One region of the Streptococcus sp. CCH8-C6 genome, then DNA from elsewhere that is predicted to be linked to it. Evidence: riboswitches for the same ligand, from Rfam matches in the RefSeq annotation. Region 1 holds a riboswitch; the other holds the start of a gene.
What was found. A riboswitch is a leader RNA that binds a small molecule or an ion and turns the genes downstream of it on or off. The one in region 1 is predicted to bind preQ1.
Positions count from the first base shown of each region.

Region 2: it holds a riboswitch for preQ1, as region 1 does, so the genes downstream of both, AX677_RS04095 (nucleoside hydrolase) here and AX677_RS01230 (QueT transporter family protein) in region 1, are expected to answer to the same signal.

Region 1 is NZ_LSJN01000018.1:64,178-79,017, forward strand. It holds gene AX677_RS01215 (MarR family winged helix-turn-helix transcriptional regulator) at 399-848, shown strand; gene AX677_RS01220 (B3/4 domain-containing protein) at 866-1,573, shown strand; gene AX677_RS01225 (GtrA family protein) at 1,646-2,086, opposite strand; PreQ1 riboswitch class II at 2,115-2,251, shown strand; gene AX677_RS01230 (QueT transporter family protein) at 2,249-2,764, shown strand; gene AX677_RS01235 (hypothetical protein) at 2,921-3,343, shown strand; gene AX677_RS01240 (hypothetical protein) at 3,358-3,750, shown strand; gene AX677_RS01245 (hypothetical protein) at 3,771-4,106, shown strand; gene AX677_RS01250 (hypothetical protein) at 4,103-4,762, shown strand; gene AX677_RS01255 (hypothetical protein) at 4,764-5,240, shown strand; gene AX677_RS09470 (hypothetical protein) at 5,256-7,613, shown strand; gene AX677_RS01265 (hypothetical protein) at 7,626-8,285, shown strand; gene AX677_RS01270 (NADAR family protein) at 8,278-8,718, shown strand; gene AX677_RS01275 (hypothetical protein) at 8,718-9,188, shown strand; partial or broken gene AX677_RS09290 (transposase) at 9,307-9,426, opposite strand; gene AX677_RS01280 (hypothetical protein) at 9,416-9,679, shown strand; gene AX677_RS01285 (TMEM175 family protein) at 9,704-10,282, shown strand; gene ligA (NAD-dependent DNA ligase LigA) at 10,466-12,424, shown strand; gene AX677_RS01295 (diacylglycerol kinase family lipid kinase) at 12,434-13,384, shown strand; gene pulA (type I pullulanase) at 13,408-14,840, shown strand, end outside.
Region 2 is NZ_LSJN01000034.1:11,282-26,121, reverse strand. It holds gene cdaA (diadenylate cyclase CdaA) at 1-192, shown strand, start outside; gene AX677_RS04120 (YbbR-like domain-containing protein) at 180-944, shown strand; gene glmM (phosphoglucosamine mutase) at 1,039-2,391, shown strand; gene AX677_RS04110 (Ig-like domain-containing protein) at 2,520-4,055, shown strand; gene AX677_RS09045 (DUF4044 domain-containing protein) at 4,173-4,301, shown strand; gene obgE (GTPase ObgE) at 4,352-5,662, shown strand; gene AX677_RS09040 (hypothetical protein) at 5,674-5,835, shown strand; gene AX677_RS04100 (hypothetical protein) at 5,922-6,473, opposite strand; gene AX677_RS04095 (nucleoside hydrolase) at 6,487-7,458, opposite strand; PreQ1 riboswitch class I at 7,579-7,623, opposite strand; gene AX677_RS04090 (RidA family protein) at 7,756-8,136, shown strand; gene rapZ (RNase adapter RapZ) at 8,192-9,082, shown strand; gene AX677_RS04080 (YvcK family protein) at 9,079-10,056, shown strand; gene whiA (DNA-binding protein WhiA) at 10,053-10,964, shown strand; gene AX677_RS04070 (NAD(P)/FAD-dependent oxidoreductase) at 10,998-11,966, opposite strand; gene AX677_RS04065 (FAD-containing oxidoreductase) at 12,078-13,394, opposite strand; gene AX677_RS04060 (DUF1304 domain-containing protein) at 13,584-13,940, shown strand; gene AX677_RS04055 (BlaI/MecI/CopY family transcriptional regulator) at 14,056-14,433, shown strand; gene AX677_RS04050 (M56 family metallopeptidase) at 14,449-14,840, shown strand, end outside.

The DNA of each region.
Region 1 (14,840 bases):
TATAATATTGGTTATAATGATGGGGAGCCAAATTCAACAGACAACTTTACAAACCATTACTTATAAAGCTAATGATTACCTTGATTTTGTAAAAGAGAAAAAAAGAATTATAATATTAAGAGTTATGTGAGTATTACTTTAACTAATAGAGGATATGTAGAATTTTCTGTGGATATCAGTATTGAAGCTGAGAATGGACAATATATTAGTGTTTTAAATCATATTGTGTTGAAAAAAACAGAGGAACAGTAGAAAAATACTAGAAGATAAAACCTTTGTTAAATTCTTGCATTTTTTCAATTTAAAGAGGATTTTCCTCTTTTTCTTTTTGAATAATTTTATTGCATTTGCAACAAAATGTGTTATAATAGTTTCGAATAAAAATCAAAGGAGGGGATATGTCAGTATTGCGGGAAATTGGGATTATCGCCCGGGCTTTGGATTCCATTGCTAATATTGAGTTCCGTGACATAGAGCTGGCACGGGGGCAATATCTTTATCTGGTGCGAATCGCGGAGAATCCGGGAATTATCCAAGAGGAGCTGTCGGAGCTGCTCAAGGTGGATCGCTCAACGGTTGCCCGCTCTGTCAAGAAGCTAGAGGCCAAGGGCTTGGTCCAGCAGAAGGCAGCCAAAGACAACAAGAAGAACAAGGAATGGTTTGTGACGGAAAAAGGGGAAACACTTTATCCTTTTATCCTAGCGGAGAATGACTATTCTGAAGAGACATCCCTGCAGGGCTTTTCTCAGGCGGAAGTGCAAGCCTTGGAAAAAATGCTGGTCCGAGTGCGTGAAAACATCACAGGTGACTGGGAAGCCGTCAAAAAAGGACAAAAAAGAAACTATTAAGATTGAAGAGGTGCATCATGAAAGTTACAGTTGAACATGAATTTTGGCAAGTATTTCCGGAAGCTCAGATTAGTGTTTTAGTGGTCAAGGGGATTGATAATAGTGTGGATGAGAGTAAGGACTCATATTTCAAATCCCTCCTGGATAAGGGAGCAAAACGAGCTGAGGACTTTATTCCAGATGAGAACTTCACTCAAAATGAAGTCATTCAGGAGTGGCGGCAGGCTTTCAGCCAATTCAAGACCAAGAAAGGAGCACGATCCTCTATCGAAGCCCTGCTCAAACGGGTTAGTCAGGGGAGGGAATTTCATCCAATCAATCCTTTGGTTGATATCTATAACAGTGTCTCGCTGTCTTATGCAGTTCCTTGTGGCGGTGAGGATTTGGATAAGATTGTCGGAGGTCTTCATCTAGGAAAAGCCAAGGGTGGGGAAGCCTTTTTCCCATTGGGTGCTGAGAGTGACGCACCGGCACTGCCAGAAGAAATCATCTACTATGATGAAGAGGGAGCTGTCTGCCGTTGCCTTAACTGGCGAGAGGCCCAGCGAACTATGCTGACCGAGGAGACCAAGAATGCCATCTTGGTTATCGAGTCCATCAACGAAGAGCAGGCAGTGCGTGCCCAAGCAGCTATGATAGAGCTTCAGACTCTGATTGAGGACTATTTTGGTGTCAAAGGTGAAATCACCCACCTGACGCTTGATAATCCAAGCTTGGAAATCTGAGAATAAAAAAATCTGGATCAGAATTATCTGGTCCAGATTTGCTTTTATAGGGTGAAATAGACTGATTTGTTGTTATTTTTTCTTGTTTTTAAAGACAAAAATCTTACTAAAGATATAGTTGAGGACGATAATAAGTACTTGGGCAATGAAGGTTTCGATGGTATTGACCATTTTAATATTGTTATTGACAAACTGGCCTATAATCTGTGGGAAACTAGTGACAAAGATAAAAGTCAATAGTAAATTTAAGCCCATAGTAGCCAAACGTGCAGTGAAAAATTTGATAAGTCTAGAAGGCCAGCCACTCCTTGCTTGCTTGAAAACGATAGTATCGTTGGTTACAAAGGCAAAGAGAATACCAAGAATATCACCTATTATTGTAGCCAGTAGTTCGTTTCCCGTCAATTCATAGCAGAGCATCCGACTGACAACGGATACGACAGTTGTTGCCACACCAAAGAAAAGATAGGACAGAACCTCATTGTCAAAGAATTTTTTGATTAAAGTTTTCATAAAGATAGTCTATCATATTTCTGGGATTTATGCTATACTAGTTGGGTTGCCAAATCTGTGGGGGAATCAACTAATGATGCTCCACTCATGGGGCGCAACCCTTGGCGCTTAGCTTCTTTCGCCAAGCATATTACACGCGGTAAAGCCGCTAAAGGAGAAAACATGAAACAAGAAAAACTGACAGTTCGTGATTTGGCTAAGATTGCCATTGTTGCTGCCATTTATGTTGCCCTTACGATTACGCCCCCTTTAAATGCGATTAGCTTTGGTGCTTACCAGTTCAGAATTTCTGAAATGATGAACTTTATGGCCTTTTATAATCGGAAATATATCATGGGTGTGACTATTGGCTGTATGATTGCCAATCTATATAGTTTTGGAATCATTGATGTCTTTGTTGGCGGCGGATCCACCTTGGTCTTCCTGTCACTAGGTGTCTATCTTTTCAGTCGCTATAAGAATCAATATCTGATTAAAGGCTTGATTCGTTTGGATCATTTCTATTTTGCAGTATTCTTTTCTATTTCGATGGTGACTATTGCTGCAGAATTACACTTCTTGCAAGGCCTGCCATTCTTCCTGACTTGGTTTACAACGGCCATTGGAGAATTTGCTTCTTTGATTGCTGGAGCTATCATTATTAACCAGATTGCAAAAAGTATTGATTTGACAAAATAGGCTTTTTGTGGCTCTGATGTGTGTAAATAGACAGATTGGAAGCATTTGCATATTTTTTTACTTCATGGTATGCTAGAAGTGTACATTTAGACTAAGATTAGTCTCATTAAACTTCTTGGTAGGGGAGACCAAAAAAACAACGCAAGGAGGTTCTGTATGGAACAAAATGAGCAGCTTAGGGAGTATTTGATAATCAAAAAAGAGGCCTATCATTGGCTTCTTTGGTGGGGACTTGCATACCTTATTGGAGTGGCGGGTGTCATTATATTACTATATAATGATTTACCGTCCTACAATAGGTATTTTTCTATTCTCACGATTATTATGCTCCCTATTTGGTTTGTCGGGGCTTTTCCTCTATTTATGGCAAAAAATCAAATAGAAAAAGAGCACCCAGAATTTAAAGCTGTTAAGACCAAAGAGGTCGTGGTGCCTATGTCTATGCGGAAAAAGCGATATCTGATGCTTCTTCCAGCGCTCGTAGTTGTGGCTTTTGTCTTTGTGCAAAGCTATCAGTCGGGCATGGCAGAGAAAGAAAAAAAGGAAATCTACGAGATTATCCAACAGTATCGTAATTAAGGAAGGAGAAGAGTATGGCAAGTGATGAAGAATTGAAAAGCAGGGTAGAAAACCTGAGCGGTGAAAAGAGAAAATATGAGCGGGTGCGAAATAGTATTCGGTCGCATAGTTTGAGTCATATGCGTAGTCTGGATGATATGAACAATTTTATCGATTATTGTGAAAAAATCATCGGCATTGTAGACGGTGAAGAGGGCTATCATTACATCAGCAATCTTTCTGAACATCTCAAAGAAGATGTCAAAACGATGAAAAAATACCGCGACTATGTTCGTGACGCCAATCAGTCATTCGTCAATCTGCACAATCTTTTAGAATCGAAAATCAGTAGCCTTGACAGTCAGATTGATAGTGCTAAATCTGAATACAATGAAGGAAAATGGAATCCTTTCGAAAGAATGTGGTAATTAAGGAGGAGTGTGTATAAATGAATACAAATATCAATGATATTCAAGACCGTTATACGGCTGAGACGGTACAATACGAAAGTAGCAATATTGCTGCGGTGTTGGAAAATCTAAAAGCAGCCGTGACTTTGATAGAGACAACCATTCCTTCTAATATCTCCGCTATGGAAAGCAGTGAGAGCCTCTGGAGCGGAAAGGCTAAGGAGCAATATCTGGGGCTGAAGGATTTTCTCAAACAGTACCAAGGTGATTTTTCTTCTAGCGTGAAGGAGCTGAAAACGGCTGTTGAGGGGCTGGAAACCCTGCTCAATTCAACTTCCCAAGCCAATGTAAAAAAGGAGATTGACAACGGATGAAGACTTTTACTTTGGAGGCGATTTACGCCTTACACATGTTTAACGATTATTCGGATGACCTCTTCTTTCTGCCCCTGCCTAGCGAAGAGGGAAAAACTCGCTTGGAAAATCTGCGCCAGGTTTTAGAAAAAGGCTACGAGGACTTGGGGAAAATGGGCTTGGTGATTGATAACGAGCCGACGGAAGAGTGCGCTTATTACGGCGCTTTTCTGGAGCGTTATCACAAGGCGATTTACCATTGTCAGGTGGACAGCAATTATTTCTGCGCGCAGGAAACCGACAGCAACAAGTGGACGACGACGGTCATCAAGCAGATTGGCGATAATCAATATGTGATTGAAACTTTGCATAGCCTGGTTTTTCTGGCGCATTTGAAAGACATTCATCCGATTTTGAAGGACTTGGAAGAGAAGCGCAAGAACTACGCTTACTACAGCTGGGAACCTTTTTCGGCTTTTCGCTTACAGGCTTACTATGCCGACAATGAAGCCATTCGTTTGCAGACATTTCGGCGCAAGGAGCTGCTGAAAGACAGTCTCTTTTTGGAGGCGCCATCGGGCTTGTATGAGTTTGATGTGGCGCATGAACGCATTCGCTCGGTGGACGGTGAGGAATTACGAGATGAGATTATCCACGATTTGAAAGTGAGGGTGTAATATGGCAGACAAAATTAGTATTGACCTAACGCAGCAGGAACAGCTTTTGCTCCATATCCGAACTATGGTCACTTCAGCAACCCAGCTGAGTACGAAATTAAAAGAAGGAGTTGACGGCTTGCCTGCGCTCACTTCAAAGGGAGAAGTGCATAATCGTATGGTTGGAAATGAGAATCAGCTGATTCGATTTGTCACGAAAGCGCAGACTTTTCAGACTTTGACCGAGGTCATATTTAAGCACACACAGACCACCTATAGCGAATTTATTGATACTGATAAGATACTGGCTATGGACATCGCCAACAGTATTTTATATAGCTCCGAGACTTCTGCTGAGGACAAGCAGGGGATAAAAGACGATCCTAAGGGCTCTGTTGACAAGCTGAAAAAATCTATTCAAGACGAGAATGGTGAAATTCACAAGAATATGAAGGGGACCAAGTCTTCTGATATTATCATCGGTACTGGTGGAGCCTGATAGAGAGGAGTTACAATGGCTAAATATTATACGAATGAACCTGACTTTAAAGAAGGCTCTAAGACGGGTTGGTTTCACAGCAACATCAACTGCGTAAAGGACTTGCTACGCGATATTGATGAAGTGTCAAATAAGGTCAATTCTGAGGGCTTAGCTCATCTCTATGTGGCAACGGGAGAAGCGACTTTGGGGCGTGACATGCCCGTCGGTCCTTTTGAAGATGCGGAGCACCATGCTCTTCATCGCTTGGATGCCTCTAAGAAAGTCCACAAGGAAATCGTCCAAAATATTGACGGGAAATTCTTTGAGGGTTTGGATAATGCTTTGGAGAGTCTCAATAAGGTCAACGAAGGGAAAAACCAGTATAAGAGTAAGTATTTGACTTATACGAAAACCAACACGGCTTACGATGAGTACGGGACTGCGATAGAGTACACCACCACAGAGCACTACAGTATTTCGGATATTGTCAATAGCGACAAAACACCGATACCCGCTGCCAAGGAACTCTACGATGTTAAGCTCAAGCTGGCAAAAGAAGGCTTGGCGAAAATTGAGAAAGAAGATCATGAGAATTACGAAAAGCTCAAGGGCTTGAGCGACCAACAGCTCATGGAAGCTATGTTTCCGACGCAAGTCGGCGAGTACGAGCGGGCGCGCTCGACTTGGAAGGAGAACAACAAAGGCTGGTTGCAGTGGGTTGAAATTGGTGGTAAAATTATAGCAGTGGGTGCCATTATCGCAGGGAGCGTCCTGAGTGGCGGTACCCTAGCTCCTATCCTTATCGGAGCAGGGACTGCTTATCTGGTGGCAGATAGCGGTTATCAGGCGATTAGCGGGGAGACCATTTCGGGGAAACGGTTGACTGACGGGGAGCGTATCTGGGCAGGTGTGGACGCAGTCTTGACGGCAGCGACCGGTGGCTTTGCGACCTATGCCAGCGTGCTTGCCAAGACAGGGAAAGCCGCCTCTACGACGGTACAGACGGTAGGCAAAGCTGTCAATTATGCCGATGATGCCAATGACATCGCTCATACGGTGTCTGCAATGCAGGATGACCCCTTGGGCGCCGCACTCCAATTTGGAATAGGGCGTGCGATTGGTCATGGAGCTACTGCTCTTGGAAATAAAGCTCGAGCAAGATTTGGCAAGGGTGGCAGTGGAGCTGATGTGGACTTGCCAAGTAGTGGGAAAGGTGTGGATCTGCCAGCGGGCAATGCAGGCTTGAAGACCCATGCGGACACAGATGTGGATCCGTCTACGCTTGGTACAGGCAAGAAGCCAAAACCAGAGATTCAGACGCCTCAACATCAAGAAATACCAAGCCCAAGCAAGAAGCCAGAGCTTGATGTGACGAAGACAAGCAAGCCTGAGATTGACCGTGCAAGCAGTCCAGAGATAACTGGTCCAAGTAAGAAGCCAGAAATTGATACCACTAAAACGGCGAAACCCGAGATTGACAATCCAAGCCGTCCAGCGGTGGATAAGACCAACAGCGAGTTGGATACAGGTAAGCCCGTGAAGCCGGAGGTCAGCCAAGCTCGTCCGAGCGAGGTGGTGTCACCAAACAGCCGTCCGAAAGAAGTGGACGTGACCAAGAAGCCCGATATCGAAGTGACTCGCCCAGCCGAAGTCAATCCGACCAAGGTTAAGCCAGAAATGGAAACCAAGGTCAAACCAGACATTGACGCAGCTGCGGCTAGTGCCAGCGCCGTTCCGAAAGTCAAGGCGCAAGAGCCCGACCTCCCCAAAGCCGGACAACCCGAAGTCACCCCTGACGCTGGCAAGAAGGTGCAGAAGCCAGAAGAGGTGGATACCGAAGCCAATAAGGCTGGGAAGGTTGAAGAGACAGGTGGAACGAGTGAAATCCCAACGACAGAAAAAGAAGTACCTCCTCATGTTACGCGTCAAGATAGTAATTTTTATGATATATATAATCATAAGGGAAACCTAAAGGCTCATATTGATGAAAATGGCTATCTGGTGCCAGCAAATGTAGACGGAAAAGGACAGCCTCATTCCCATATTAGAGGTGGAAATTCTAAGGAAAGTCCATATATTTCGACTACAGATCCGTCTGTAACAGGAGCACCCAAAGAATATGGTGGGAGTAAAATACACATTGATACAGCTAAAATCCAACAAGATATTGAATCTGGCAAGCTGAAAGATGTGGAAATTGTTACCCATGATGAATTGATGAAAGAACTTCAAGCGCGTGTAGATTCTTTGGAGAGCAAGCCTCAACCTCATTCTAAAAAATTAAAAGAAAAAATTGAAAGAGCTAAGGGAGATGTAGCGAATGCCCAGAGAGACGGGGAAGTCTTAATCAAGGGTGCCATTCCACCAGAGTATTTTCATTTTATCGAATAGAAGGATAAACTAATGAACGAACAAGAAATTCATCATTTACTTTACGACATTCCAGAGAATGTTGATTATACGGATATTCCGCAGGAGCTGGATTTAGAAGATGTTCCTAAAGAAAGAGTTGATAAATTACGAGATTTACTCCATTCAGATGATTTGGCAGTGCGTTTTGATGCTGCATTGCTATTGACAAATTGGGGGGTGGAAGACGGTCTGAATACTTTGATAGACTTGTTTGAGAAAGGAGAAACGAAGGGATTTATCCCTCATCATCTACATCCTTATGATGACACCAACAAACATATTTTAGATGCGTTAATTGGCTATTGGGCGAGTCAAACTGATTTACATAAAGAACAAGAAGCTCGTAAAAGGATATATCCTACGATTATTTCAATCATTAAGCAAGCAGTACATTCATCTTATAGTATTGCGCAAATTGGTTTTTTAATAAAAAAAGATTTAGATATTCATAAAGAAGTTTATACAGAATATATCCCAGTTTTAGAGGACTTTTTGACAGCTATTATTGACGATAAAGAGAGGAACTATTGGCGCATTCATGACGCTCTTAAGTTGCTTTTAGAGGTGGATGAAACTTTTGTTCAGAAAATCTTGACTGAAAAAGGCAAAACATTGGCTGATTTTGGCTTAGATGGAGAAGAAAATGACTGAAATTAAATTTTATCGGGTAAATGATGCTTATGGCTATCTGTCGAATTTCGCTCCCTACCCTTTTGAGATAAATGGACTAATCTGGTCAACTTCGGAGCATTATTTTCAAGCTCAAAAGTTTTTGGACAAAGCTATTCAAGAAAAAATTCGTCGCTTGAAGTCACCAATGGACGCTGCTTTAGAGGGGCGCAATCGAGAAAATCCCTTGCGTTCGGACTGGGAAGTGGTAAAGGATGACATCATGAGGTTAGCTGTTTTTGAAAAATTCTGCCAGAATCCTGCAATTAGGAGAGAGCTATTAGCGACTGGGCATGCTACTTTGATTGAACATACGAAAAATGATAACTACTGGGCGGATAATGGTGACGGGACTGGTAAAAATATGCTGGGAATTATTCTCATGGAAACGAGAAAAAGACTGAAAGCAGAGTAATGGAAATAGATCCACAAGTCAAGCAGGCTCTGCTTAATATTGACTTTATCAAACGTTATGGAGCTTTATCGAAAGAGTATGATTTAGAAAGATTGGGTGATAAAACTCGATTGAAATATCTTGACGGTGAGTTAGTTATGGATATGATTTCAGAGGCTGGCTATATTCCCGGTTTTGACCCCAAAGAGAAATTTTTAAAATTTTATCAAGAAATAGGCGATTATACTTTTGGTTTACATTTCATCCTCTACAATGGAACGGTTGATTTTATTTGGGCAGTAACTAAGGGCAAACAAGTGCTTGCGGGAGCCCCTTGGGGTGTTTATTCTAAGCGACTAATTGACCCTAGTTATCGTATCAAAAAGCCGATTTTCAGTGACTACGACGAATTGGAAGATATTTTAAAAACAGCTTTTAAGATTTATGAGGATTTCAAACAAGTCTTTTTAGAAATTGCTGAACAAAAATAGATGTCGAAAGAGGGCAATCGCCCTCTTTTTTGCTATACTGGTATCAGCGGGGTGGAGTAGATGATAGATAAAATAGATTTTTTAGGCTTTTTGTCAACTGTAGTGGGTTGATAAAAAGTTACAACCTGGAGAGGACCAAATTGGTTCTCTCCTTTTTGATATTCAAAGCAATAAGAATTCTCGTTTTAAAATTTTCAAAGTTCCGGAAGCCAAAAGCATTTCTCTTAATGACTTTGATCGGTGTTGGCAATCTCTATACAGCTGACGATATCCTAGCAGCCTATCAGACAGGTTTTGCAGATTTTGTCGCTTTAGGAAAAACCGTCATGCTCAATCCAGACTTAGTAGCATTGATAAACGAAGGACGAGAGACTGAGATTGAGACAAGCTTTGATTGGCAAAAAGTTGAGAAATACCGCTATACCCCAGCAATGTTAGAAGGAACCAAGCAAGGTTTAGACTTTTACCCACCGTCAAAAAATGCCTTATAAGGACTTATTGGAGAAAGGAAAAGTATGTCAAAAGAGAGAATGATGGCTTTTACAGATGCACTATTAGCCATTATCATGACCGTTTTGATTTTAGAATTGCAAAAACCAGCGCAAGCCACTTGGCAGGCAGTTTGGGACTTGAGGGAAAATTTTGCAGTCTATGGTATTTCTTTTTTCTGGTTAACCGTGATGTGGATTAATCTCCACAATGAATGGCAGCATGTTAAACAAATTACAATATCGGTCATTTGGTGGAATATGTTTTTATTATTTACAGCCTCTTTCTTTCCTTACATGACAAGCTTTGCTGGCAGTCATTTTTATAGTTCTGTTGCAGCTACCTTGTATGTTGCAGAGGCTTTGCTAGTGACTTTTGCTTTTTATGGTTTAGGTCATGCTGTCCATGAAGCTAATCCTGATTTACCACCAGCTATTTTAACGATTTATGGACAATCAAAACAAATTGACTATGCCATAAAAATCCTTGGACTTGTTTTTTCTCCCTTCATCTACCCACCAGTAGGACCTTGCAGTGTTGTCTTGAGTGCCTTGTGGATTATCTACAAAATGAAATTATACAAAGTAAGACCAACAAAACTTTAAACACTAATCAAAGCGAACATTTCTAGCAGAATGTTCGCCTTTTTTGTGAAATATGATATAATAGGGTTAAAAAAATAAGACAGCAGAGAGCGGTATTTCCGCTCTTTTTATGTCCTTTTGTTTTTTAGGAAGAATTGGGAACAAATAGAGGAAGATTTTGTGTATTTGTGATAAAATAGAAGTATGAAAGAAAGAATGTCAGAATTAGTAGAATTGCTCAACCGATATGCCCATGAGTATTATACGGCAGACAGGCCAAGTGTATCGGACAGCGAGTATGACAGACTCTATCGTGAGTTAGCGGAGTTAGAAGAAAAATACCCAACCGATATCCTACCTGATAGCCCAACGCATCGGGTGGGAGGGAAGATTTTAGAAGGATTTGAAAAATATCCACATCAGTATCCTCTCTTTAGTTTGCAGGATGCTTTTTCACGTGAAGAATTACTAGCCTTTGACCAGCGGGTTCGCAAGGAATTTCCACAAGTTTCTTATCTTTGTGAACTCAAGATTGATGGGCTCTCTATTTCCCTGACCTATGAAAATGGAATCTTGGTAGCAGGAGCGACTCGGGGGGATGGTTCTGTTGGTGAAAACATTACTGAAAATCTCAAGCGAGTCAAGGATATTCCACTGACTTTGAAAGAACCGCTGGACATTACGGTTCGCGGAGAGTGCTATATGCCCAAGGCATCCTTTGATGCGGTCAATCAGCTGCGACAGGAAAATGGTGAGCCTGAGTTTGCCAATCCACGTAATGCAGCAGCGGGAACCTTGCGCCAGCTGGACACAGCAGTTGTGGCTAAGCGCAATCTAGCGACTTTCCTATACCAAGAAGCCAGTCCTACTCAGGTTGGCAGCCAAGAAGAGGTCTTAAACAAGCTGGCAGATTTGGACTTCTCAGTCAATCCTACTCATATTCTGGCGGACTCTATTGAATCAGTTTGGGAGTTTATCGAAAAGATCGCTGAGGAGCGGGATAGCCTGCCTTATGAAATTGACGGTATTGTCATCAAGGTTAATGACTTGGCGGTGCAAGAGGAGCTTGGCTTTACTGTCAAGGCACCTAAGTGGGCTATCGCCTATAAGTTTCCAGCTGAGGAAAAGGAAGCCCAGCTTCTATCTGTTGACTGGACAGTGGGTCGGACGGGAGTTGTGACTCCGACAGCTAATCTGACGCCTGTCCAGCTAGCGGGAACGACAGTTAGCCGAGCGACCTTGCACAATGTGGACTACATTGCCGAGAAGGATATTCGTCAGAAAGACACAGTTATCGTCTATAAAGCAGGAGATATTATTCCAGCTGTCTTGCGAGTGGTCGAGTCCAAGCGGGTGTCAGAAGAGGCTTTGGAAGTGCCAAGCCATTGTCCAAGCTGCGAGAGTGAGCTAGTGCACTTTGAAGACGAAGTGGCTCTGCGCTGCATTAACCCGCTCTGTCCAGCCCAGATCAAGGAGGGCTTGATTCACTTTGCTAGCCGGGATGCCATGAACATTACCGGCCTTGGTCCAGCAGTGGTAGAGAAGCTCTTTGCTCAAAATCTAGTCAAGGATGTGGCTGGAATCTATCGGCTAACGATAGAAAATTTACTAGAACTAGAGAACTTTAAGGAAAAATCAGCAAATAAGTTGTATACTGCTATTCAAGCTTCCAAGAAAAACTCAGCTGAACGCCTCTTGTTTGGCTTGGGGATTCGCCATGTGGGAAGCAAGGCCAGTCGGATTTTGCTGGAGAAATTCCATGATATTCCTAGGTTGTCTCAGGCCAGCCAAGAAGAGATTGCGGCTATCGACAGTCTTGGGACGGTGATTGCCCAAAGCCTGCATACCTATTTTGAGCAGGAAGGCTCTCAGATTCTTTTGGCGGAACTGCAGGAAGCAGGTGTGAATCTGGACTATCTGGGACAAAAGGCAGCGGCTGATGCAGCCCTATCAGGTATGACGGTTGTTTTGACTGGTAAATTACAAAAATTGACACGCAATCAAGCTAAAGAAAAATTGCAGAGTCTAGGTGCTAATGTTTCTGGATCTGTTTCTAAAAAAACGGATCTGGTAGTAGCTGGCGCAGATGCCGGTAGTAAGCTGGCCAAGGCTCAGGAGTTAGGAATTGAAATTCGGGATGAAGATTGGCTTGATAGCTTATGAGGCTGAAGTATGAAGGATAAGATTAAACGAGCACGATTGATTTATAACCCGACTTCGGGACAGGAAATTATTAAGAAAAATATAGCGGAAGTTCTGGATGTTTTGGAGGATGTGGGCTATGAAACCAGCGCCTACCAAACCACTCCAGCGCCTCTTTCTGCTCAAAAAGAAGCTGAAAGAGCAGCAAAAGCAGGATTTGATTTGATTATTGCGGCAGGCGGCGACGGTACCATCAATGAGGTAGTTAATGGTGTGGCGAATCTGGATGAACGGCCTAAATTGGCCTTTATTCCAACTGGTACAACCAACGATTATGCGCGTGCTCTGAAGATTCCCATGGGAGATCCAGTAGCGGCAGCCCGTATTATTGAAAAGAACCAGACCATTAAGATGGATATTGGCCGGGCCTATGGTAACAAGTATTTTATTAATATTGCAGCAGCTGGAACCCTGACAGAGCTAACTTACAGCGTTCCTAGCGAGGTCAAATCCCGCCTAGGCTACTTTGCCTATGTTGCAGAAGGAGCAAAAAAGCTCCCTCGCTCTAAGTTCCGCAAGGTTCGTATCATGCACGACCACGGTGTCTTTGAAGGGAAGATTTCGCTCATGTTTGCGGCTCTGACCAACTCCATTGGTGGTTTTGAAAAGCTAGCGCCAGATACTAAATTAGATGACGGGAATTTTACCTTGATTTTGGTCAAGACAGCCAATCTCTTTGATATGCTGAGTCTGATGATGCAGGCTATCAATGGCGGTCAGCACGTTGGAGATATCAATGTAGAATACCTCAAAACAAGCAAGCTGCAGCTGGAAGTTTTAGATAAAAAAGGTCCATTTATGCTGAATTTGGATGGAGAATACGGCGGTGATACGCCTGTTGAACTGGAAGTGCTGCACGGCCATTTGGAATTTTTTGCCAATATTGATGAAATCAGTCAGACTGCCCTTTCAATAGAATAATTTTAGATAAGAGATGAAAGAACATGCTAGACTATAAAGTCTTAGTCCATTACCACAATCCTACTGGAGATTATTTCTCCTATGATATGTGGCAGTGGCAAATAAACCAATGGGGAAAGGAAGCAGCCTTTTCCAAACTTGATTATTTTGGTATTCAGGGGGAATTATCATTTCAAACCTGGGAGCCCTTAGATCATGCTCATGTGATTATCAAACGTTCAGACTGGTCTAGCCAGTCCTGTGACTATCATATTGATCTGTTACCTCCTCATCTGGTTACGGAAATTTGGCTGATTGAGGGAGATACGCAGGTTTATTATTCCCTGCAGGCTGCAACGACGAGTCACCAGTATTCACGCCGGCGTCCGCATAACTTTGATATGGCTCTAAGAACAGACTATTTTGATGAATGCTGGGGCTATCAAGGCTGGTTGGGACACCGTCAGGCGGACGGCAAACATACTTTCAAAGTTTGGGCACCGACAGCTAGGAAGGTAGAGCTGGTAGTCTATGAATCAGCTGACAATCAAGCTTCTGTTTATGAAATCTTCCGAATGCAAAAAGGTGACCGATATTCCCACGACCATAAGGAAAATACCATCGGTGTCTGGTCAGTTGAAATAGCAGAAGACTTGACCGGCAAAACTTATCACTACCATGTTAGCTTTGAATACCGCAATTTTTATACTCGAGATCCCTATACTGTTGCGACCAGTCCAGATGGCAAACGCTCAGCGATTCTTGGAGCGGATGAGACAGAGGTAGCTGGTTTTCAGGTCCGACAAGGCAAAGAAGCTTTCTGGCGCTTGGATAATCCAAATCAAGCAGTGATTTATGAGATGCACATTCGTGATTTGACCAAGTCGGAAACTTCTGGCGTGGATAGTCAGCTGCGCGGGACCTTCTTGGGAGCCTGTCAAAAAGGCACTACCAATCATCAAGGGCAAAAGACAGGCTTTGACTATATCAGTGATTTAGGCGTTAATGTTGTCCAGCTTCAGCCCGTGTCTGACCGTCACAAGGACTATGATGAAAATGGAGAGCTAATCTACAACTGGGGCTATGACCCGCAGAATTATCATGCTCCAGAGACTAGCTTTTCCAGCAATCCTGCTGACCCAGCGCAGGCTATTCGCGATTTGAAAACGATGATTCAGGCCTACCATGATGCGGGGATTTCTGTGACACTGGATGTTGTTTACAATCACATCTACTCGACCTATGATTCTGCTTTTCAGGCTACAGTACCGGATTATTACTATCGGATGAATCCTAATGGCTCTTTCCAAAACGGAACTGGAGTGGGGAGTGAGACAGCCAGCGAACATGAGATGTTCCGCAAGTTTATGATTGACTCTCTTCTGTATTGGGTAGAGGAGTTTAATGTAGATGGCTTCCGCTTCGACCTGATGGGAATTCATGATGTGGAAACGATGAATGCCATTCGTCAAGCTAT
Region 2 (14,840 bases), on a different contig from region 1:
TCTGAAGTATCCGATGCGTTTACTTTTGTTGTTTCAGAAGAAACAGGTGGTATTTCTACCACGCACAATGGAATTTTCAAGCATGATTTGACTTTGGATGAGTTTGAGACAGAGCTGAGAAAGGTCTTCTTATCAGAGCAGGACAAGCCAGCAGGTTTGAAAAAACGCTTCATGGGAGGATGGAAGAAATGAAAAAACGTAAAAAAATTCTTTATATCATCTCTTCGTTTTTCTTTGCCCTAGTGCTTTTTGTCTATGCAACCTCTAGCAGTTATCAAAACAATACTGGAGTTCGACAGGTCACATCTGAAACTTATACCAATACGGTTTCCAATGTGCCGATTGATATCAAATATGACAGCGAGAATTACTTTATCAGCGGCTTTACTTCTGAAGTTTCCGTCGCTCTGACAGGCTCCAACCGGGTCAATCTAGCCAGTGAAATGCAGGAAAGCACTCGAAAATTTAGAGTCGTTGCTGATCTTTCCAAGGCTACAGAAGGCACAGTAGAGATTCCGCTAAAAGTGGAAAACCTACCGAGCGGTCTGACTGCTACAGTCACTCCGCAGAAGATTTCTGTTAAGATTGGTAAAAAGGCCAGCAAGAAGGTTGAAGTTCGCTACCTCATCACAGACAGCCAGGTGGCTGAAAATGTGTCTATCAGTGGTGTGACCTTGGAAAATAAGGAAGCTACAGTTACCAGTGACGAGGAGACCCTGTCTAAGATTGAATATGTCGTAGCTATTCTTCCGACCAATGTCATTATCACTGGCAACTACAGCGGGACAGCACCGTTGCAGGCGGTTGATGGACAGGGAAATGTCATGCCGAGCGTGGTGACACCATTTGAAACGACTATGCGTGTCAACACTAAAACAGCAGACAGCTCAGGCTCGTCCTCCTCTAACAGTAGCTCAAATACGAGCTCATCAAATAAAAACTAAATAAAATTTTGAAAATAAACTTGGATTAAAGCGTTCTGCCTTGCTTGCAGCCTAAATCTTTACATCCAGGTCTTATGAAAGGAAACTATTTATAATGGGTAAATACTTTGGAACTGATGGTGTTCGCGGAGAAGCAAATGTGGAATTAACGCCGGAATTGGCCTTTAAACTTGGCCGCTTTGGTGGTTATGTTCTGAGTCAGCACGAAAGTGAAGTTCCTCGGGTCTTTGTTGGCCGGGACACTCGAATTTCAGGAGAAATGCTGGAAAGCGCCTTGGTTGCAGGACTTTTGTCCGTTGGGATTCATGTCTATAAATTGGGTGTCATTGCAACGCCTGGTGTAGCTTATCTGGTCAAGTCAGAGAAAGCCAGCGCCGGAGTCATGATTTCTGCCAGCCACAATCCAGCTTTGGATAATGGTATCAAATTCTTTGGTGGTGACGGCTATAAGCTGGATGATGAGTGTGAGTTGGAAATCGAAGCTTTGCTGGATGCAGCAGAAGATACTTTGCCACGTCCAAGCGCAGAAGGATTGGGTGACTTGGTGGACTATCCAGAAGGACTGCGCAAGTACCAACAATACTTGGTTTCAACTGGCTTAGAACTAGAAGGAATGCATGTAGCTTTAGATACGGCCAACGGTGCGGCTTCAACCAGCGCCCGTCAGATTTTTGCGGATCTAGGCGCACAGTTGACGATTATCGGAGAAAATCCAGATGGCCTCAATATCAATCTGAATGTTGGCTCTACGCATCCAGAAGCTTTGCAGGAAGTAGTTCGTGAGTCTGGTGCAGCGATTGGTCTGGCCTTTGATGGAGATAGCGACCGCCTCATTGCAGTGGATGAGAATGGTGAGCTGGTAGATGGTGACAAGATTATGTACATTATCGGTAAGTACCTGTCTGAGAAAGGCGAGCTGGCGCAGAATACCATTGTTACGACCGTCATGTCTAACCTAGGCTTCCATAAGGCTTTGGAGCGTGAAGGTATTCAAAAGGCTGTGACCGCAGTCGGTGACCGCTATGTTGTAGAGGAAATGCGCAAGAATGGCTACAATCTAGGTGGCGAGCAGTCTGGGCATGTTATCATCATGGACTACAATACGACAGGTGACGGTCAGCTTTCAGCTGTGCAATTGACCAAGGTCATGCAGGAAACAGGTAAAAAACTATCTGAATTAGCTTCTGAAGTAACCATCTATCCGCAGAAACTAGTCAATATCCGTGTGGAAAACAGCATGAAAGATAAGGCGATGGAAGTTCCAGCTATCAAGACGGTGATTGAGAGAATGGAAGCCGAAATGGCTGGCAATGGTCGAATTTTGGTTCGTCCGAGCGGAACAGAGCCTCTGCTGAGGGTCATGGCTGAAGCACCAACTGACGAAGAAGTAAATTATTATGTAGATACCATTGCTAATGTTGTTCGAGATGAAATTGGGATTGAGTAATAAACGTAAAGAAACTGAGACATAATGTCTTGGTTTTTTGGGTCTTAGTTGCATAATTAAACACTTTAAGGCAAAATGTTGCAAAAAAGACATGTAATTGGTATAATAAGCATTGAAAGGAGCATAAAATGAAAGATAAAAATAATATTTTTCTTAAAATTTTAATTTTATTAGCCGCTATTATTGTAGGTGGTCGTTTTGCTGCGAATGTTAATGCATCAGAAATTACTGAGTATACTAATGAAGTAATTATGACTAAGAACGGGGCACAAATAACTAAAGATACTACCGTTATTAGTAATGAAGCTTTGGAAGTTACAAGTAACTTTGCTTTTCCTGATTCTCAAGTAATTAGTTCTGGAGATACTTTGACATTTGCTTTGCCAAAAGAGTTAACTTTAATCACACCATTGAATTTTCAGGTCTTTGATGTGGTAAATGATAAAGGAGAAGTCGTTGGTTCAGCTAAAGCAGATCCAACAACTCAGGCAGTTACGGTCACTTTCTCAGACTACTTTACTCGATTGCCTGAGAATAAGAAAATGTCGTTGAGATTCAACGTAAAAGTTAATAATGAGACTGTACCAAATTCTACAGCACTTCAGTTCAGATTTGGTCAAACAGAGTTTTCTTTCCAATATAAAAAAGACGATGGTTCTGCTGGTGAGTATGAGATGAAATACGGCTATCAGGATAAATCCGATCCGAACATTGTTAAATGGCGTATTATCTTGAATGCAAGACAAGATATGCTTCGTGATATGGTAATTTCTGATAACTTTGGTGATGGCCTGACATTAGTTCCAGGAACACTGCGTGCAGTTCGTTATGCTCCTGTAGATGGTGGGATTCGTAATGAAGCACACTTGCTGAGCTTGCCTGTTCTGGATAATTTCACTAAAAAAGCAGTTCTCTCAAAAAATGACAAAGGCGAAGCTAATGGTTTTACCATTAATTTTGGTGATAACTACAATTGGCCAATGTACATTGAGTATTCTACTCGTGTGCCTGAAGGCACAAAAGTAGGAAGTGTGGTTAATAACCAGCTTTCTTGGACTGCAAGTAATTTTCCAACAGCTAGAACGATTACTAAATCAGTTCGTTTGGAAGAAGGTTCTGGTAATGGTAGTGCAGAAATTCAAAAGGATGTCCTAATTCACGCTAAGAAAATATTAGTAGGCGAGAAGAAATTAGAAAAAGGTCAGTTTACTTTCGGACTCTATGATGCGGATGGTAATTTGGTACAGACTGCAACTAACGAAGCTGATGGTTCGATTAACTTTAACGCTTTAAACTATAATGCTGAGGGTACTTATAGCTATACCATCAAAGAGATTCCTGGGGACAGTCCAGATTATATCTATGATGATAAGGAAGCTAAATTAACTGTTAAAGTAACAAATGTGAAAGGTGAATTCTTAGGTGCTGTTACTTATGATGCAGAGCCTACATTCACTAATACTTATCGAGCTCACGATCCTGGACAATCTAAAGAGAAAGATCCAAAAGGGGAAGATCCAAGTAGTCAAGAAACAGGAAAACCAGCTACTAAGAAAGTTTTACCAAAAACTGGTCAAGAAACGACACTTTGGCTGTCAGTTGCAGGTTTGGCAATCTTAGTTGGCTTTGGAAGCTATGTCTTTCTTCAAAAAAAGACTAGATAAAATTCAAAGGTTTTAAGAGTTTTCTCTTAAAGCCTTTTTACATACTTTTCCATTTGAAAAAACGGAGTAATCATGTTAGAATAGACCTAGTAATTTTTAAAGGATAGAGGTGTTATCGTGGCTTTTGGAGATAACGGACAACGTAAAAAAACAGGATTTGAAAAATTGACGATGCTGGTCGTGATTATCATGCTCATCGTGACAGTTGGAGCTATCTTTGCTTCCGCTCTCAGCGCAATCTTTTAATCCAAACGCTTCAGGGCGTTTTTTTAGACTAGAAAAAGAGAATAGAAAAAATGAGTATGTTTTTAGATACGGCCAAGATTCAAGTTAAGGCTGGCAATGGTGGCGATGGCATGGTGGCCTTTCGCCGTGAAAAATATGTTCCTAATGGCGGTCCTTGGGGCGGTGATGGCGGTCGTGGCGGCAATGTTGTTTTTGTTGTAGACGAGGGCCTGCGCACCCTGATGGATTTTCGCTACAATCGCCACTTCAAGGCTCAGTCTGGTGAAAAGGGTATGACCAAGGGTATGCATGGCCGTGGAGCTGAGGACTTGATTGTTCGTGTACCGCAGGGGACGACGGTTCGTGATGCTGAGACGGGCAAGGTGCTGACGGACTTGGTAGAAAATGGCCAAGAATTTATCGTAGCGCGTGGTGGCCGAGGTGGTCGTGGAAATATCCGCTTTGCAACGCCTAAAAATCCTGCTCCAGAGATTTCTGAGAACGGAGAACCAGGTCAAGAACGGGAGCTTCTGCTTGAGCTTAAGGTCCTAGCAGATGTTGGTCTGGTTGGCTTCCCATCTGTCGGAAAATCAACTCTGCTTAGTGTTATCACAGCAGCTAAGCCTAAGATTGGTGCCTATCATTTTACGACAATCGTGCCCAATCTAGGAATGGTTCGTACTCACTCTGGAGAGTCCTTTGCAGTAGCAGATCTACCAGGTTTGATTGAGGGAGCCAGCCAAGGGGTCGGACTGGGAACTCAGTTTCTCCGTCATATTGAGCGGACACGGGTCATCCTGCATGTCATCGATATGTCAGCTAGTGAGGGGCGTGATCCTTATGAGGACTATCTAGCTATCAATAAAGAGTTGGAATCCTATAATCTTCGTCTTATGGAGCGCCCGCAGATTATTGTTGCTAACAAGATGGATATGCCAGATAGTGCTGAAAATCTCAAGGTATTCAAAGAGAAATTAGCGGCTAATTATGATGAGTTTGCGGAGCTGCCACAAATCTTCCCAATTTCCAGTCTGACTAAGCAAGGACTTGCGACTCTCTTGGATGCGACTGCAGAGTTACTGGATAAGACACCAGAGTTCTTGCTTTATGATGAGTCTGAAATGGAAGAAGAAGCTTACTATGGCTTTGACGAAGAAGCACCAGCCTTTGAAATTTCTCGTGATGATGATGCGACTTGGGTGCTGTCTGGTGATAAACTTGAGAAACTTTTTAATATGACTAACTTTGACCGCGATGAGGCAGTCATGAAATTTGCCCGTCAGCTGCGTGGTATGGGCGTTGATGAAGCCCTTCGTGATCGCGGAGCCAAGGATGGGGATTTGGTTCGCATCGGCAAGTTTGAGTTTGAATTCGTTGACTAAGGAGGCTTGCAATGGGTGATAAACCAATATCCTTCCGCGATGAAAATGGAAATTTTGTCTCTGCAGCCGACGTCTGGAATGCAGAAAAACTAGAAGAGCTCTTTAATAAACTCAACCCCAAACGCAAGCTGCGTCTGGAAAGAGAAGCATTAGCGAAAGCAGAAGAGGAATAAGATAAAAAGCAGCTGAGCAGGAAATAATCCTACTCAGCTGCTTTTTTGCGCCAAAGATGTATTCGTTAAGGTAATTAACCTTTGTTTTAAGCAAAGATTTTAGGGCTGACTGCTTTTATTCGAGGGAGAGCAGCTAGGCAGACACCTAGAACGATAAGCTTGTCTGCATAGTCAGTTAGTATTTGTACGAGGACGATACTAAGGACGGGGTTGACTCCCATTCCCCGCAGGGCTTGGACGATGAGGCTGGATCCGCTGGATGTTATGCCCCCGAAGAGCAGGACAGTGATTGCAGAGGCTACTAGGGTACCCGGAAGGGCTACCAATAGGGTTTTCCAGAGAAGACTGAGCTTTAAGCTTCCTTTTTCTTTAAAAAACCAAGCTGCTGAAAGAGCAATGATGATAGCGGCTGGCGAGTAGTAGAGAGAAAAGATATCGGTTGTCATCCAGCCAATGAGGGCGCTGAGAAAGGCAACGCCAGCCCCAGCAAGAGGCCCTAAGGTCAAGCTAGCTAGAATCGTTCCAAAGGTATCTAGATAGATAGGTAATTTCAGAAATAGTGCAATATTAGCTCCCACGTAGTTGAGAGAGATACAGATAGACAAGAAGCTTAGGATAAGGGGTGTCGATTTTTTCATGATAAAATTTTCCTCATAAAAGTGATGATAGGTCTCGAGCAATCGTTTCCTTAGGCTGATTCAGGAGGATAGCTAAGAAGTCTTGGAAGAAGAGTGAGGGACTGACTTGAGTTGCAATATAGGCATTGGCTGGTTTATGATAGAAGTTATAAGCATCAACCACGGTCTGTCCAAGAGCAATGCCTTCGGTCACGATTTCAACATAGGAGTCGAAGCCCATACAAAGATCTTCATGCAGAAAATGAGCAATAGCCAGCGGATCGTTGATGACACAGCCGATGATGTGTTCATATTCCCAGTGAAAGTCCCAGTAGAAACGCGTGATACGACCGACAAACTCAGCTACTTCTGGCTGTAGAAAACGCATGTACTCTAATAGATTGGGGGTGAGGACGATGGCGCGTGTGACATCTAGTCCAACCATCTCGATTTTTCGGCCTAACTTTTGATAGACAAATTGAGCGGCGTGTGGGTCACACCAGTAGTTATACTCGGCTACAGGTGAGCAGTTGCCATGAGATTTGTAGCTGCCGCCCATACTGACAAAGCGTTTGATATGTTTTCCAATTTGGGGATTTTGCTTTATTGCCATTGCTAGATTAGTCAATGGTCCCAAGGCGATTAGTGAAGTGTCCTGAGCCTTCTGGAAATAGGTAGCCAGAAATTCAGATGCTTTCTGAGGCTGGGGCTGACAATTGCTTGTTCGATTGATTCTGCTCTCGCCTAAACCATCCATACCGTGGGTATCTTGAGCTGAAACAAAATCGCGGACTAGAGGTTTTTCTGCCCCTGCATAGACTGGTATATCTAGCCGGTTCAGTTTTTCTAATATTTTAAAGGCATTTTCAACACCAAGGTCTACTGGGACATTTCCAGCGACGATGGTCAGTGCTACTACTTCTAGATTGGGATGTTGAATTGCATAGATTAGGGCTAGACTATCATCTATACCAGGGTCGCAGTCGATAATGACTTTTCTTTTCATGAGTTCTCCTTTGCTTATATAAAAATGAGGTTGAGACAATCGGTCCCAACCTCTTAACTGTCTGACTAATCGAGGAGACAGCAAAAAAACTATGCGCAAGACATTTTATATACAATATAAAGGCACTTAGTTTTTTATTCTGGGAAGTTTTCGAACCAGTCCAAAACCGAGGTTTTGATTTCTCTATTTTTCTATCATAAATAAAAATAAGGAAAAAGTCAATGGGAGTAAGCCTAACATGGTCACCCCCATCTTTTTATGGTATAATGAAAAAAATAAGTAGGAGAAGTGATAATTATGGCAAAAACGATTCATACAGATAAAGCACCAGCAGCGATTGGACCTTATGTTCAAGGAAAAATTGTCGGCAATCTTTTGTTCGCGAGCGGGCAAATTCCCCTGTCTCCTGAAACTGGAGAAATCATTGGGACGACTATTGAAGAGCAGACCCAGCAGGTGCTGAAAAATGTTTCAGCCATTTTGGAAGCCGCTGGAACAGATTTTGACCATGTAGTCAAGGCTACTTGCTTCTTGAGTGATATCAATGATTTTGTGGCCTTTAATGAAGTTTACAAAACGGCCTTTACAGAAGCATTTCCAGCTCGTTCAGCAGTCGAAGTGGCTCGCCTGCCTAAGGATGTGAAGATTGAGATTGAGGTTATTGCCGAGATTCTCTAAAAAAGAGCGGGGGAAAACCACTCTTTGACAGATTCTATCTGATGAAAGGATTATTATGTCTGAGAAGAAAATTCAGCTTGTCATTGTGACTGGAATGAGCGGGGCGGGGAAAACCGTAGCCATCCAGTCCTTTGAAGACTTAGGTTATTTTACCATCGACAATATGCCGCCAACTCTGGTGCCGAAGTTCTTGCAGCTGGTCGAAGGGACTACTGACAATGATAAATTGGCTCTGGTTGTCGATATGCGCAGCCGTTCCTTCTTTTTGCAAATCCAGAACGTTTTGGATGATTTAGAGCAAAATGAGAATATAGATTTCAAGATTCTTTTTCTAGATGCGGCGGATAAGGAGTTAGTGGCTCGTTACAAGGAAACGCGTCGCAGCCATCCGTTGGCAGCTGATGGACGGATTTTAGATGGGATTAAACTGGAGCGTGAACTCTTAGCCCCTCTGAAGAATCTCAGCCAAAATGTTGTGGACACAACAGATTTGACACCACGGGAGCTCAGAAAGACCATCTCTGAGCAATTTTCAAATCAGGCTGACATGCATAGTTTCCGCATTGAGGTTATGAGTTTTGGTTTCAAATACGGTCTGCCCTTGGATGCTGACTTGGTTTTTGATGTGCGCTTTCTGCCTAATCCCTACTATAAGCCTGAGCTACGCAATCAGACAGGCTTGGACAAGGATGTCTTTGACTATGTCATGAACCATGCCGAGTCAGAAGAATTTTACCAGCATCTGCTGGGCTTGATCGAGCCCATTTTGCCAGGCTATCAGAAGGAAGGAAAGTCTATCCTGACGATTGCTGTTGGCTGTACAGGTGGTCAGCACCGCAGTGTAGCCTTTGCTCAGCGCTTAGCAGATGATTTGGCTAAAAATTGGCCGGTCAATGCCAGTCACCGCGACAAAAACCGTCGGAAAGAAACGGTGAACCGCTCATGAGAAAGCCACGAATTACAGTCATTGGCGGTGGAACAGGAATTTCAGTTATTTTAGACAGCCTGCGTAAAAAGGACGTAGAGATTACAGCCATTGTTACAGTAGCAGATGATGGCGGCAGTTCTGGTGAGCTGCGGAAAAACATCCAGCAGTTAACTCCGCCAGGTGACTTGCGAAATGTCCTGGTAGCTATGTCCGACATGCCAAAGTTTTATGAGAAGGTCTTCCAGTATCGCTTTGCGGAAGGAGACGGTGTTCTAGCGGGGCATCCCTTGGGCAATCTGATTATTGCCGGCATTTCCGAAATGCAGGGCTCAACTTATAATGCCATGCAGCTTCTGACCAAATTTTTCCATACGACAGGAAAAATTTACCCTTCTAGCGACAATCCACTAACTCTGCATGCTGTGTTTGCAGATGGGACGGAAGTTGTAGGTGAGAGCAATCTGACCAGCAAGAGCGGGATGATTGAGCGGGTCTATGTTACCAATACCTATGATGACAAGAAGCCTGCTGCTAGCAAAAAGGTGGTTGAAAGTATCCTGGAAAGCGATATGGTGGTTCTGGGACCAGGTTCGCTATTTACCTCAATCTTGCCTAATCTCGTTATCGAGGAAATTGGTCAAGCTCTTTTGGATACCAAGGCAGAAGTGGCCTATGTCTGCAATATCATGACCCAGCGCGGCGAAACAGAGCATTTTTCAGACAGCGATCACGTCCAAGTCCTGCACCGTCATTTAGGCAGGAAGTTTGTAGATACAGTCTTGGTTAATATCGAACCTGTCCCTCATGAGTACATGGACAGCAACCAGTTTGACGAATATCTGGTACAGGTGGAGCATGATTTTCAAGGATTACAAGAGCAGGTTCCGCGCGTTATTTCTTCGAACTTTCTTCGTTTGGAAAATGGCGGAGCGTTCCATGATGGTGAGTTGGTCGTTGACGAATTGATGCAGATTATACAGGTACGCAAATGAGCTTTACAGTAAAAGTAAAAGAAGAACTGTTGAGTCTGGCAAGCAGAGATAAAAATGAGCTGTCAGCCATGATCAAGATGTCTGGCAGTTTGGGCTTGGCCAGCAGTGGTTTGACCCTGTCTGTCACAACAGAAAATGCTAAGATTGCCCGCCATCTCTATGAGTTACTGTCGGACCTTTATCAGGTCAAGTCAGAAATCCGCCATCATCAGAAGACCAACTTGCGCAAGAATCGAGTTTATACAGTATTTCTAGATCAGAAAGTAGAAGAAATCCTTTCTGATCTGCACTTGGCTGACTCCTTTTTTGGTATCGAGGCCGGGATTGACCAGGCCATTTTGTCAGATGACGAAGCTAGCAGATCCTACCTCCGGGGAGCCTTTCTCTCAAATGGCAGTATGAGGGAGCCAGATTCAGGTAAGTACCAGCTGGAAATCCTGTCCGTTTATCTGGATCATGCTGAGGATTTGGCTGCCTTGATGCGCCGTTTTCTGCTGGATGCCAAGACCATTGAGCGCAAGAAGGGGGCTGTCACTTATCTGCAGCGGGCTGAAGACATCATGGATTTTCTCATTGTCATCGGTGCTATGGAAGCCATGGCTGAGTTTGAGTCTCTTAAGCTCATGCGGGAAGCGCGCAATGACCTCAACCGCGCTAATAATGCGGAGACAGCGAACATCGCTCGTACGGTCACAGCCAGTATGAAAACCATCAACAATATTGCTAAAATCAGCGATAATATCGGCATTGAGAGTTTACCTGTAGACCTGCAGGAGGTAGCCCAGCTTCGTATCCAACATCCAGACTACTCCATCCAGCAGCTAGCTGATAGTCTGAGACAGCCACTGACTAAGAGCGGTGTCAATCATCGCTTGAGAAAGATTAATAAAATCGCAGATGAATTATAAAAGCTGCTGAGCTCGAGCTCAGCAGCTGTTTTTTTATAGGCTTGTAGAATGTTTGGGTTGGACTTTTTGCTCAGGATAGATATGGTTAATGGCATTGTTGACAGCAGTAGGTGCCTCACCCAGCCCAGTCGCAATCAGGTCAATTTTCCCCTCATAGCTACAGCAGTCTCCAGCCGCATAGATACCTGGCATGGAAGTTTCTTGCTTGCTGTTGACTAAAATCTTGTGACGGTTAAGTTCCAAGCCCCAATCTTTGAGATTGCCGACAGAGGATTTAAAACCGTAGTTGACAAAGAGGTGATCCAGAGGCAGAAGCTGACTTTCCTCTCCTTTGACTTGGCTGATTTCCAAGTGGGTTATCTTGCCATTTTCACCAACCAATCGACTGGGTACAAATGGTGTCTTAATCTCAACACTAGAAGCCTTGAGTTCTTCCACACTATGCTCTAAAGCCCGGAAGTTATCCCGACGGTGAACCAGGCTGGTTTTTGCGATTTTTTCAAAAGCTAGTGCCCAGTCAACAGCCGAGTCACCACCTCCCAGAATAACAACCTTTTTGCCAGCATACTGACTGATGTTTGAAACGTGATAGTGGAGGTTGCTGAAAGATTCAGCATCGTCTAACTCCAAAGCCCTCGGTTTGAAGGCGCCGCCTCCCATGGCAATGATGATGGTTTTGGTTTGATGCTGGGCTTGAGAAGTCGTGATGGTGAAGCCATCATCAGATTTAACGATATCCAGCACCGTTTCATTGAGGCAAATCTCAGTCTGGAAAGTTTCCAACTGCTCAATCAGACGCTGTGTCAGTTCTTCGCCACTTAGATTGGTAAAGCCCGGTACATCCAGAATCTTCTTCTCTGGATAGAGAATGGCCGGCTGACCACCCAGCTGAGGCAGGGAATCAATGATTTTAACCTTGGCTTGGCGCAGATGAGCGTAAAAAGCTGCGAATAGGCCAACTGGACCGCCACCGACAATCGTAATATCATACAGTTCAGACATAATTTTCCTCAATCTTTTTAAAATAAACTAGCATTATTGTACCACAAAAAGGGGTTGAGATGTAAGCAAATGTTTTGAAGCCATCTTAAAAGCCCCATCTGGGGCTTAAAATTAGATAACAAATAAATCATTGAGGTTTTCAGCCAACGTTGGGTGGGTGAAGATTTGCTTGCTCAAGTAGGTGTAAGGAATCTTATTATCCATGGCTACAGTCAGGATATTGATAATTTCCTGAGCCCCAGCTGAGAAGATAGTCGCTCCGACGATTTCCTTGGTTTCAGTGTTGACAACAGCCTTGAAGGCACCGCGTAAGTCAGCATTGACATGTCCACGAGGCATTGCTGCGACTGGAATCTCCTTAACTGCAATCGGCAGGCCTTGCTCTTTGGCTTCCTTTTCAGTCAATCCGATTTGAGCCAAAGGTGGTGTGATGAACATGCTGGTAGGGACGTTTTTACGGTCTTCCAGTGTGTAGCTGCCATCGCCAGCCAGATAGCTATAAAGGATACGGAAGTCATCCAATGAGATATAAGTAAACTGCAGACCGCCATTGACATCGCCCGCTGCAAATACACCAGGTACAGATGTTTCCAAGTGCTTATCGACCTTAATCGCTCCGCGCTCTGTCAGCTCGATATCTGTATTTTCCAACTGTAGTGGTTCAACATTCGGCTTACGACCGGTAGCATAGAGTAGGGCATCAAAGCGGAATTCTCCAGATTCTGTCACAACTACAACTTCGTCACCATCATTTTTGACCTGTGTGGTACGTACATTTTGTAAGAGTTGGATTCCGTCTTCTTCCATGTATTGCTTAGCTAGAGCAGCGATAGAAGGCTCTACTCGAGGGAGAAAGACAGGTGCAGCATCCAGCACAGTCACCTGACTGCCCAATTTGTTGTAGAGTCCAGCGAATTCTAGTCCGATGTTACCGCCGCCCAGAACTCCCAAGCGTTTAGGAAGTTCCTTCAGATTTTGAATGCCAGTTGAGTCATAGACATGCTCGGTTTCAGTCAGTCCAGGAATTGGCAGGACATTGGAAACGGCACCGGTATTGATAACAATAGTTTCAGCAGTCAGTTCCTCTTTTTCATCGCCAACTGTGATTTCGATGACCTTATTTGAAAGAAAATGAGCTTCCGCATCAATGATGTCGACACCAGCGCCACTGATTGCTGCGTAGTTCTTCCCGTTGAGACGGCTGGTTACAGCATTCTTTTCAGCCATGACTTGGTCGAAAGCCAGGCCTTTTTCAGCTGCGATAAGCAGGGTCTTGGTTGGGATGCAGGCGATATTGATACAGGTTCCCCCGTACATAGCCTTGCTTCGCTCAATCAAAGCAACTTTTTTTCCTTGGGACGCCATTTTGGCTGCCAATGTTTTACCGGCCTTCCCAAAGCCGATGACAATTAAATCATAGGTTAACATAATTTACCTCCATTTTTCAAAAAAGATTGTATCACATCTAGTCAGAAATTGCTGATTTCTGCTACGCTTTTTTTCTTCAGTATTTTTAGTGTTTGTTTTTATACAGACCGTCCATTTTTGAGCGATGTTTTCGCAGTTCCAGTCAGTCTGTGTTATACTAAGTTTCATTATTTATTTTAGGAGGGCAAAATGTCTATTATTACACTTATTTTGGCAAGCTTGGTTGCCTTGGAATTTTTCTACATCCTGTACTTAGAGACCTTCGCGACGACTTCTGCGGCGACAGCTCGGATTTTCGGCATGTCGCAAGAGGAGTTGGAGCAGCAGTCGGTCAATACTCTTTTCAAAAACCAAGGAGTTTATAACGGATTGATAGCTGTTTTGGTCTTGATTGCGTCCTTTGTACAGCCTAGTTCGTTTTGGCTGGGAATTTTTATGGTTTATATCATTTTGGTAGCTGCTTACGGTGCAGTGACCAGTGACCCCAAAATCCTGTTCAAGCAGGGAGGGCTGGCTATGCTGACCCTGCTTAGTTTATTTTTCTAAATAGAGTGAGGAAAATTGATTTCCCACTCTTTTTTTATATAATGATTGACTTTTTTATTAGACAAGTGTAGAATAAAATTAGAAATAGCATTAATTTAGAAAGTGCGTGGGAACGATGAAAAGATCTATTAAACGTTTGCCAGACGGGGAATTTACTATTTTAAAGGTAATTTGGCAACTGCCTACCCCGACGACTTCTGCCCGTATCATGGAAAAGCTGGGACCAGACAATCACTGGAAGCCCCAGACTTTGCTGACAGTCTTGGCTCGCTTGACTGAAAAGGGCTTTTTAGAAAGTGTCCGTAAGGGGCGTGAAAGGCAGTATACAGCCTTGATCTCAGAAGATGAGTATCTGGAAGTTGAGGCTTCGGATTTCTTGAAGCGTCACAGCGGCCGTTCAATGGGCGGTTTTGTCAAAACACTCTTTTCTTCTAACTCCTTTTCGGAAAATGAATTGAATGAGCTGCGCAGTCTGCTCAACCAAGGAAAGTAGGATGGAGGGATAAGCATGAAACAGTTCCTTCTTTCTTTTCTTCTGACCAGTTTGTCGACATCCATTTTGGTGCTTTTGCTTAGTCTGCTTTTTACGGCCTTTAAGACTAAGATTTCGGTCAGAGTGAAGTATTTTATTTGGTTTCTGATATTGCTGAGTTTTCTGTTTCCGTTCCGTCCTCAGTTTGGCTCAGGCCTGATTCGGCTGAATACAGGATCGGTAGTTCAGACAGCAGTGACTGCCACCCAGACAGGTGGAACGCAGGGCGCCTCTCAAACTGTTGAAAAGGCTGCCCAGACAAATCTGTGGGAGGCTTTTCTAAACCTGCCTTGGTTTGAAATTCTCTTTACCATCTGGCTGATTGGCTTTGTCTTTAGTATAGGAAGATACGCCTATTCTTATATTCG